Regions from separate parts of the Streptomyces sp. NPDC049837 genome, predicted to be linked through region 3. Evidence: riboswitches for the same ligand, from Rfam matches in the RefSeq annotation. Region 3 holds a riboswitch; each other region holds the start of a gene.

Region 1 (3,391 bases), on a different contig from region 3:
GCTCGAGGGCCTCGAACGCACCGGTGGACGCACCGGACGGGACGGCAGCACGGCCGGTGCTGCCGTCGTCGAGGCCGACCTCGACCTCGACCGTGGGGTTGCCTCGGGAGTCCAGGATTTCCCGGGCTACGACGACGTCGATGGACGGCACGAGCATCTCCTTCTGGGATGTGACGCAAAATGTGACGCATGCGGTGCAGGGTCTCTTTGGCCTTGCGGCAAGAGCCTAACCGGCCGCGAGGCCGTGACCAGCCGACGCCCGCCTCCTGGGACGAAAAAGGGCTCACCAGGCTGCATTGCGGGCGAAACACCACGAAACTTACCGGTCGGTAACGCTGCTGGAGCGAGGAACCCCGGCCCGGCTCGCACGGGGGAAGGGCAAGCCGGGCCGGGGTGGTCCCGCGGGGGTCAGCTCAGGTGGAGCTGCTGGCCCGGGTAGATCAGGTCGGCGTCGTCGACGATGTCCTTGTTCAGCTCGAAGAGCTTCTGCCAGCCGCCCGCGACCTTCTTCTCGGCGGCGATGGTGCTGAGCGTGTCGCCGGCCTTGACCTTGTACTCGCCGTCGCCCTTCTCGACCTTCTTGCCGGTCGGGGTGGTGACGGTCTTCGGCGCGGCCTTCTTCTCGGCCTTCGGGGCGGTGCGCTGCTCGCTGCGCGTGGTGGGCTGCTCGGCCTTGCGCTCCTGCTGCGGCTGGGCCTGCTCGGCGCCGCCGCCGTCGTAGGAGGCGTTGGACAGGCCGACGCCGCAGTGCGGCCAGGCGCCCTTGCCCTGGCCGGCGAGGACCTTCTCGGCTATCTCGATCTGCTGCGACTTCGAGGCCTGGTCGGCGGTCGGGGCGTACGCGGTGCCACCGTAGGCGGCCCAGGTGGAGGCCGAGAACTGGAGGCCGCCGTAGTAGCCGTTGCCGGTGTTGATGGACCAGTTGCCGCCGGACTCGCACTGGGCGACCTTGTCCCACTCGGCGGCGGTGGCGGCCGAGGCGGACGTGGCGCCCATCAGCGGGGCGGCGACGGCGACACCGGTGATGCCGGCGAACGCGGCGAACCGGGCGGCCTTGGAGGGGCGACGGTGCTTGGCCTTGCTGGAGAACAGCATGGGGACATCTCCTCACCGACGCCTGCGAGGTGAGCTGTCGGGTTCGGGCGTGAGCTGCCCGGCCGCGCGGCACCGCGGTGCGGCGCGCGGCTTCACCCCTAGCCGGTCCGTGCCATGTCTCCATGGCCGGGCCCGGCACTTACCTTGGGTCCCCCGCTCCTGCCTTCGGCGCGTGACGCGACGACCGTTCCCGTCGACCGGCGGCAGGATTCGGCGTTCCGGTCGATGGGGCCCGCGGTGGCGAGCGGTCACGACCGTAAACAGAGACCTCCCCGAAGTTCAAAGACGGACATCGGGGTCAATCCGCCCTTATGCGCCTGCCCTTGACGGGCGTTTACGCAGGTGAAGGGCGGATTGTGCGGTTCGGGCGGCCATGATGCGCCAGTTGGGGCGAAGAGATTCATGTCTCACTTACCCAGAAGTGGACATACACCCCGAAGTCGAGCCGCGCCTACGGCTGATCCGCCGTCAGATCGAGGCTCTGACCGGGGACGATGAGGTCCGGATCGGCGCCGACGGTCTCCCGGTTGGCCTCATAGAGGGCGGGCCACCCTCCGGGGACCTCGTGCTCGTCCGCGATGCTCCAGAGGTTGTCGCCGGGACGGACGGTGTAGGCGCCGGGCTCGACGCTGCCGGGGTCGCGCGACGCTCCGCCACCCCGGGAGGCGTGACCGTCACTTTCGCGCCCGGTGCCCGAATTGCCGGTATCGGCGGGCTTGGTGGGATCGGTGGGCTTGGTGGTGCTTTCGCCCTCCGGTGCGGCCGGGGCGACCGGGGCGGTCGGGTCGGCCGCCGGGGTCCCCTCGGGGGCGGGCTCGCCGCGGTGCTTGCCGGTGCCCGGAGCGGGGGTCGTGCCGGGCGCCGTCGGAGCGGGCTCGGTGGGCAGGAGGGTGCCGGCCGGGTCGGTCGGTGTGGCGGCCGGGTCGGTGGGCGCGGCCGGGTCCGTCGGCGTGGCGGGCGCGGTCGGGCCTTCGAGGGTCTCGGCCGGGTCCGTCGGCTCGGCGCTCTGTGCCGGGTCGGACGGCTCCGGGGCGGTCTCGGTGGGCGCGATACCCAGGTCGGTCCCGGGGGTCTCGGCGGCACCGCCCAGGCCGGCGATGGGGGCGCAGGTCTCCCACGCCTTGACGCCCGTCGCGGCGTAGACCTTCTCGGCGACGGATATCTGCTCGGTGCGGCTGGCGAGGTCGGGGCGCGCGGCGTGGGCGAGGCCCCCGTACGACTCCCAGGTCTCCTGCGACATCTGGAGGCCGCCGTAGAAGCCGTTGCCCAGGTCGGCGCTCCACAGGCCGCCGGACTCGCATTCGGCCACCCGGTCCCAGGTGGTCGCGTCGGCCGCCGACGCGGAACCCGCGCCGAGCAGCGGGAGCGCGATGGCGGATCCGGTCACCCCTGCCGCGACGACGATGGCGGGGGCTTGACGGGGTCGTCGGTGCCGGCCGTTCCCGGAGCGCATGCGGTGCTGCCTTTCGCGTGACTGCTGAGGTGACGGTGAACGTAGCGGCATTCGAACGTCAGTCACAAGTCGATGCACCGGAGATTACGCGAAGATCACAGAACTGACGAAGTGTCAGCCGACATGAGGGGTGAACTCCACCGGGAGCGTGCGCAGTCCACGCATAATGAGCCCGCCACGCCACCGCAAATCGGCAGGATCCACCGCAAGTCGCAAGTCCGGCAGCCGGGTCAGCAGGGTTGCCAGCGCGGTCTGCCCCTCCAGCCGGGCGAGCGGCGCGCCCAGGCAGTAGTGGATGCCGTGCCCGTACCCCAGGTGCTGGTTGTCCCGCCGGGCCAGGTCGAGCGTGTCCGGGTCGGTGAACCGCTCCGGGTCGCGGTCGGCGGCGGCGAGGACGACGAGGACGGGGTCACCGGCCGCGATCCGCTCGCCGCCGATGGTGAGCGGCTCCGTCGCGAACCGCCACGTCGCCAGCTCCACCGGCCCGTCGTAGCGCAGCAGTTCCTCGACCCCGGTCTCCAGCAGCCCGTGCTCACCGGCGGCGAGGGACTCCTGGAGCCGGGCCCGCTGGTCGGGGTGACGAAGCAGGGCATAGACCCCATTACCGATCAAGTTCACGGTCGTCTCGAAGCCTGCGAACAGCAGGATGAACGCCATCGCGGCGGCCTCGTTCTCGGTGAGGTGCTCGCCGTGGTCCGAGGCCTTGATGAGCCCCGAGATCAGGTCGTCCCCCGGATCCTCCCGCTTGCGGTGGATCAGCTCGGCGAGGTACCCGCGCATCTTCTTCACCGACCGGGCGACCCCGCCGCGCGGCCCGCCGCCGTGCCGGATCATCATCCCCGC
Region 2 (3,391 bases), on a different contig from region 3:
CTCGGGCTGGCCCTGGCGATGGGCATGCACGCGCTGTGGAACGGCTCGGCGGCGCTCGGGCCGTGGGGGTTCTACGCCGTGTACGGGGCGTTCATGGTGCCCGCGTTCGGGCTGCTGACGTGGCTGGCGGTCTGGTCGCGCCAGCGCGAGCTGCGCACGATATCGGGCGAGCTCCCGGCGTACGCCGCGGCGGGCTGGCTCAGCCCGGCCGAGCCGCTGGCGCTGTCCTCGATGCGGGCGCGGGGTCTGGCCCGTGGGTACGCGGCGCGCTGCTTCGGCCCGGCGGCGGCGCGCGCGGTCGGCGAGTACGAGGCGTTCGCGACGTCGCTGGCGTTCCTTCGCCACCGGGCCCGCCGGGGCGTGGTCGGCCACGACTTCATCGCGCGCGAGCAGGAGCTGCTGCACCACCTGTGGCAGCGCAAGGAGATAGCCGGGCCCGCGCTGACGTACGCGGCGCAGGCCACCGGCCGGGTGTGGACGCCGCCCCCGCATCTGAACTACGGCGGCTACAACCCGTACCGGTACTAGGAAACGGCCTAGGCCCGGCAGCCCTGGCGTCGGGGGGTGTGCCGCCAGAGCCGCCGGAGTACGAGGCGCACGAGGGGTACGAGGTTCGAGGAGCGGGTGCTCAGACGGTGAGGCCCTTGCCGCGCAGCCACGCCAGCGGGTCGATCCCGTCGCCGCCCGGCGTGTGCACCTCCAGGTGCAGGTGCGGCCCGGTCACGTTGCCGGTGGCGCCGACGCGTCCGATGGTCTCGCCGGTGGCGACCGTCTGCCCGGCGCCGACCGTCATGGACGACAGGTGGCAGTACCAGACCTCGGTACCGTCCTCCAGCTCCAGGACGATGCGGTAGCCGTACGAGCCGGACCATCCGGCCGACTTGATGGTGCCGCCGTGGACGGCCTTGGCGGGCGTGCCCGTGGGCGCGGCCAGGTCGAGGCCGGTGTGGTAGCCGGAGGACCACATGTTGCCGGCCTGGCCGTAGGTGGAGGTGATGGTGTACGAGGAGGTCGGCAGGGACCAGCTCCCGGCGAGCTTGGCCAGCCGCTCCTCCTCGGCGGCCTTCGCCTTGGCGGCGGCCTCGGCCTCGGCCTTCGCCTTCTCCTCGGCGGCCTGCTTGGCGGCCAGCTCCTCGGCGGCGGTCTGCTGGGCCTTCGCCTCCGCGGCGGCCTGCTCGGCGGCGGCCGCCTCGGCCGCGGCCTTCGCCTCCGCGTCGGCGGACGCCTGCTGCTGCTCGGCCTGCTGGAGGATGCGGGCGCGCAGGGCCTCACCCGCGTCGGCGCCGCTCCTCTGCTGCGCGGTGGCGTCGGCCGAGCCGGTGAGGGACGCGGCGGTGAGCGGCCCGCTGTCCGTGGTGCCCGCCTCGCCGGAGTCCCCGGAGTCCGAGTCGTCGGACATCAGGGAGCCGATGCCGGGCAGGGACTCGGCGTCGGGCAGGTTGTCCGTGACGACGTCGGGCAGGGATATGGAGACCGCGGGCTTGTCCTGCGCGGTGGCCATGCCACCCGCGCCGACCGCCGCGATCACGCCGACGCCGAGGACGGTGGAGCTACGGGCGAGGCCGCCGCGCTGCTTGGCGATGCGGTGCCGGCCGCGGACGGGGCGGACGGTCTCCTCGGTGGGGTTCCATTCCTCCCACTGCCCGTTTACGGGGGCGGCGTCCGGGACACCCGAAGTGTTGAACGAGGCGATCGAGCCGTACGGAGCTTCGGGGGCAGGCCTGTTGGACGCCACGGAGGCGCACTCCTTTCCTTCCTTCTCGCCTACCGGGTTAGCTGACGGGTTCGGAGCAGGAAGGTCTCCTACGGGCCTGGTTCAGCCCGATTCACCCCAAAAGGTGGTTCCCCGGTTCCCTCACGGGATTCGGCGCACGCGCACGGTGCCGTCTCTTGCGACGGCTGGGACGACCGCGCTGCGTTATCGAACGTTAATAGACGCGGGCTCCGGATTCCAAGCCGTTCCTACTGATCATTAACTGGACGGCCCCGGGATCTACCGGCCCACAATCGGGCACAACGGGGCGAGTTGACCGCACATCAGAAAGGTTCGCCGGCCACAGTAGTACTGACGGTGTGTCATATGTTATGCGGAGTGACACGCATCGACTACGCACCGTGCCGACAGTCGCTGGCGCGGTGGACGCCGCTACGGCACGACCGGCATCGTCCTGCGCCGCTCCGGCTGCCCCTCCGCCGGCCGGGTGACCGCCAGCAGCGCCAGGTCGTCCGTCGCCCCGCCACCCGTATGCCGCCGTACGTCGCTCACAAGCGCGTCCAGCATCGCGTCGGGCCCCGGGAAGAGCCGCCCCGACAGCCGCGCGACCGGATCGTAGAAGACCCCGTCCGCGTCCCGGGCCTCGGACAGCCCGTCCGTGTAGAACAGCAGCGTCGCCCCCGCCGGATACGGCACCTCGTACGCCCGGTCCGGCCACGTCCCCAGGTCCGACATGCCCAGCGGCAGCGCGGGCTCGGCCGGCTCCAGCAGCTCGGCGCGCCCGTCCGCGTACAGCATCAGCGGCTCCGGGTGCCCCCGGTCCACCACCCGCACCACGGCCTCCCCGCGCGGCACCTCCGCCAGCACCGCCGTGGTGAACCCCTCGAAGGCGTCCAGCCCGTCCCGCCGCGTCCCCTCCCGCGCCAGCGCCCGCTCCAGCCGCTGCGCCACACCCTCCAGCGAGCTCTCCTGCTCGGCCGCCTCCCGGAACGCCCCGATGACCACCGCCACCGCCTCGACCGCGCCCATGCCCTTGCCCCGCACGTCCCCGACCACCAGCCGCACCCCGTACGGCGTGTCCTGCACGGCGAAGAGGTCACCCCCGATGAACGCGTCCGCCTGCGCCGCCTCGTACCGCGCCGCCACCTGCAACCCCCCGATCCGCTCGGCCGGCGTCGGCAGCACGGCCCGCTGCGCGGTCTCGGCGATCACCCGCGCCGAGGCGAGCCGCTCCCCACTGCGCCGCACCACGCGGTTGATCAGCAGCGCGAGCGCCGCGACCACCGCCACGGTGAGGATCTCGGTCGGCGCCTGCACCTCGTCCAGGGTGCCGTTGCCCAGGTGCAGGAACAGCACCGCCAGCACCGCGCACAGCCCCGACAGCAGCGTCGTCCGGGCGGCGAACAGCGGCGCCGCGACCAGCGGGGCGGCGGCGAACAGCGGTACGGCGGTGAAGCGCGGCGGGGTCGACACGTCGTACACCACACCCCCCACGATCAGCAGCGCCGGCAACGCACGGGCGAACCGCCGGGCACCCCCGCGCCCGTCGCCACCGTCCCGGCCTCGCTGCCCCACCACTGGCCTCCTGCCCGCTCCGCCCACGGCTGCGGACGGTACCGCGCCCCACCCAGGCTCCCCGGAGCCGCGCCGCGCGGCGACCCGCCGTCCGCCGACCGA
Region 3 (3,391 bases):
GCCGTGGGCCTTCCCCGCCCCCGACCGGGGCGCGCTGGACAACGGCCTGACCGTGCTGCGCTGCCACCGCCCCGGCCAGCAGGTCGTGGCCGTCGAGATCTTCCTCGCCGCCCCGCTGGAGGCGGAGCCGGAGGGCCTCGACGGCGTCGCCACGATCATGGCGCGAGCCCTGTCCGAGGGCACCGACAAGCACTCGGCGGAGGAGTTCGCCGCCGAGCTGGAGCGCTGCGGCGCCACCCTCGACGCGCACGCCGACCACCCCGGCGTACGGATCTCCCTCGAAGTCCCGGTCTCCCGGCTCGCCAAGGCCCTCGGCCTGGTCGCCGAGGCCCTGCGCGCGCCCGCCTTCGCCGACAGCGAGGTCGAGCGCCTCGTCCGCAACCGGCTCGACGAGATCCCCCACGAGATCGCCAACCCCTCGCGCCGCGCCGCCATGCAGCTCTCCAAGGAGCTGTTCCCGGCCACGTCCCGCATGTCGCGCCCCCGCCAGGGCACCGAGGACACCGTCGCCCGGATCGACGCCTCGGCCGTACGCGCCTTCTACGAGGCGCACGTCCGCCCCGCCACCGCCACCGCGGTCGTGGTCGGCGACCTCACCGGCGTCGACCTCGACGCGGTGCTCGCCGACACCCTGGGCGCCTGGACCGGCGACATGGCCGAGCCCCGCCCCGTACCGCCCGTGACGGCCGACGACACCGGCCGCGTCGTCATCGTCGACCGCCCCGGCGCCGTGCAGACGCAGCTCCTCATCGGCCGTATCGGCCCGGACCGGCACGACCGGGTCTGGCCGGCCCAGGTGCTCGGCACCTACTGCCTGGGCGGCACCCTCACCTCCCGCCTGGACCGGGTCCTGCGCGAGGAGAAGGGCTACACCTACGGCGTACGTGCCTTCGGCCAGGTGCTGCGCTCCGGCCCCGAGGGCAACGGCGCGGCCATGCTCGCCATCAGCGGCTCCGTCGACACACCCCACACGGGTCCGGCGCTCGACGACCTGTGGAAGGTGCTGCGCACCCTCGCCGCCGAGGGCCTGACCGACGCCGAGCGCGAGACGGCCGTGCAGAACCTGGTGGGCGTCGCCCCGCTCAAGTACGAGACGGCCGCCGCCGTCGCGGGCACCCTCGCCGACCAGGTCGAGCAGCACCTCCCGGACGACTACCAGGCCCAGATGTACGCCCGGCTGGCCGAGACGGGCACCGTGGAGGCCACCGCGGCGGTCGTCAGCGCGTTCCCGACGGACCGTCTGGTCACGGTCCTCGTCGGTGACGCGGCACAGATCAAGGAGCCCGTCGAGGCGCTCGGAATCGGTGAAGTGACAGTCGTCACCGGCTGATTGACGCGGTTTCCGCTCATACGAGTCGACGCGGTTCCTCTCTCACGAGCGGCCGCTCACCGGACCCCGGCATCGCTCGATGCCGGGGTCCGCCCGTATGTCCGCTTTGTTGCGGAGATTCGGTGTCTGCCCTGTGGCGTGCGCTACAAAAAACCGTGTCTGTTTGGTGATTGAAAGATCGGCCGCTTAGCGTCTGATGCGCTGTCCGACCGGTACCCGCCGCACCCGCGGCACCGGACAGCCATCGCCGAGTCCCCAACAGGCGCGAGCCTGGGGAGCCGGGGACCCACGCAGTCCCTGGGGTGAATCGGACGCCTTCGCACCCGTTGCGGAGGGGCCCGTAGGAGACCTTCCTGCTCCGAACCCGTCAGCTAACCCGGTAGGCGAGAAGGAAGGAAAGGACCAGCCACTTCATGGCGTTCACCCGTGCCACCGGGAAGCACCGTGCCCCGAGCCGCCTGAGCCGTAAGAGCGCACACGTCGCCGGAGTCGCGGCCCTCGCCACCACCGGCGTCATCGGAACCCTCGCTTCCCCGGCGCTCGCCGCCAACCCGGACGCCGCACCCCTCTCGCTCGAGGACACCGGCCTCAACCAGGCCGTCATCACCGACACGCTCGCCGCGCAGGTCGACGCCCAGGCCGAGGCCCAGGAGCTGGAGGCCCAGGAGGCCGCCGCCAAGGCGGCCGCCCAGGCGAAGGCCGAGGCGGAGGCCAAGCGCAAGGCCGAGATCCGGGTGCAGGCGGCCCGCGAGGCCAAGGAGCGCGCCGACCGCGAGGCCGAGCGCAAGCGGCTCAACGCCTTCCAGCTTCCGGTCGCCGGCACGTACGTCAGCACCGGCTACCAGACCGGCGGCGCCATGTGGTCCTCCGGCAGCCACACCGGCATCGACTTCCACGCCGCCTCCGGCTCCCGCGTGGTCTCCGTGGGCGCGGGCACCGTCGTCGAGGCGGGCTGGGGCGGCGCGTACGGCAACAACGTAGTGATCCGGATGAACGACGGTACGTACACGCAGTACGGCCACCTGTCCTCCATCAGCGTCTCGGCCGGCCAGACCGTCATGCCGGGCCAGCAGATAGGCCTGTCGGGCTCGACCGGCAACTCCTCCGGCCCGCACCTCCACTTCGAGGCCCGGACGAGCGCCGAGTACGGCTCGGACATCGACCCGGTCGCCTACCTCCGCTCGCACGGCGTCAACGTCTGACCCTCCTGTTCGTCAGGCAAGGCCCCGGTTCGGCACGCGAACCGGGGCCTTCGCCGTGCCGGGTCCTCCTGGCCGGGTCCTCCTGGCCAAAAAGAACTCCATGGATTCAGGGTGGCTATCGGAAATTCCGGTCCCCTGCAATAGAGTCACTGGACAGACGTCGAGCGGGTGAGTTTCGCGCGGATTAAGTTGGGGGTTCTGGTATGCGCATTCCAGCGCACTCGGTATGCACGGCGATCCGCGACGACATCGTCACCGGTGTGTTCGAGCGGGGCAGCCGGCTCACCGAGGAGCAGCTCGCCCGACGCTACGGAGTCTCGCGCGTCCCGGTCCGCGAGGCGCTGCGGACCCTGGAGTCGGAGGGCTTCGTGACCACCCGCCGTCACGTCGGCGCGTGCGTCGCCGAGCCCACCGAGCAGGAGGCGGCCGACCTGCTGGAGATGCGTACGCTGCTGGAGCCGCTGGGCGCCGCGCGGGCCGCCCAGCGCCGCACGGAGGCGCACCTGAAGGTGCTGCGGGGGCTGGTCAGGCTGGGCCAGGAGCGGGCGCGCCGCGGCCAGCGGGAGGACCTGCGCTCGTTGGACGGCTGGTTCCACGAGACGCTCGCCCAGGCGTCCGGCAGCCCGGCGCTGACGGCGCTGCTCACCCAGCTCCGGCACAAGATCGCCTGGATGTACGCGGTCGATCAGCCGGCCCGGCCGGCGGAGGCGTGGGCCGAGCACGGCGCGATCGTCGACGCCGTCGCGCGCGGCGACGCCGACCGCGCCCGCGCGCTCACCACCCTGCACGTCGAACGCTCGCTGTCCTCCCACCGGCTGCGCCGCCCGGAGCGGCCCGAGCGGCCGGCCGGCCGTGTGAG

The links. Region 3 has a riboswitch for cyclic di-AMP ahead of AB0J57_RS20845 (M23 family metallopeptidase). Riboswitches for the same ligand answer to the same signal wherever they lie in the genome.
Region 1: it holds a riboswitch for cyclic di-AMP, as region 3 does, so the genes downstream of both, AB0J57_RS15385 (transglycosylase family protein) here and AB0J57_RS20845 (M23 family metallopeptidase) in region 3, are expected to answer to the same signal.
Region 2: it holds a riboswitch for cyclic di-AMP, as region 3 does, so the genes downstream of both, AB0J57_RS11445 (M23 family metallopeptidase) here and AB0J57_RS20845 (M23 family metallopeptidase) in region 3, are expected to answer to the same signal.

The regions. Positions count from the first base shown of each region.
Region 1 covers NZ_JBFAMP010000005.1:109,244-112,634, forward strand. The annotation lists gene eno (phosphopyruvate hydratase) at 1-151, opposite strand, end outside; gene AB0J57_RS15385 (transglycosylase family protein) at 409-1,095, opposite strand; cyclic di-AMP (ydaO/yuaA leader) riboswitch at 1,100-1,276, opposite strand; gene AB0J57_RS15390 (transglycosylase family protein) at 1,547-2,482, opposite strand; gene AB0J57_RS15395 (cytochrome P450) at 2,663-3,391, opposite strand, start outside.
Region 2 covers NZ_JBFAMP010000004.1:15,973-19,363, forward strand. The annotation lists gene AB0J57_RS11440 (PrsW family intramembrane metalloprotease) at 1-528, shown strand, start outside; gene AB0J57_RS11445 (M23 family metallopeptidase) at 629-1,693, opposite strand; cyclic di-AMP (ydaO/yuaA leader) riboswitch at 1,747-1,880, opposite strand; gene AB0J57_RS11450 (PP2C family protein-serine/threonine phosphatase) at 2,147-3,289, opposite strand.
Region 3 covers NZ_JBFAMP010000007.1:163,135-166,525, forward strand. The annotation lists gene AB0J57_RS20840 (pitrilysin family protein) at 1-1,330, shown strand, start outside; cyclic di-AMP (ydaO/yuaA leader) riboswitch at 1,566-1,731, shown strand; gene AB0J57_RS20845 (M23 family metallopeptidase) at 1,744-2,532, shown strand; gene AB0J57_RS20850 (GntR family transcriptional regulator) at 2,736-3,391, shown strand, end outside.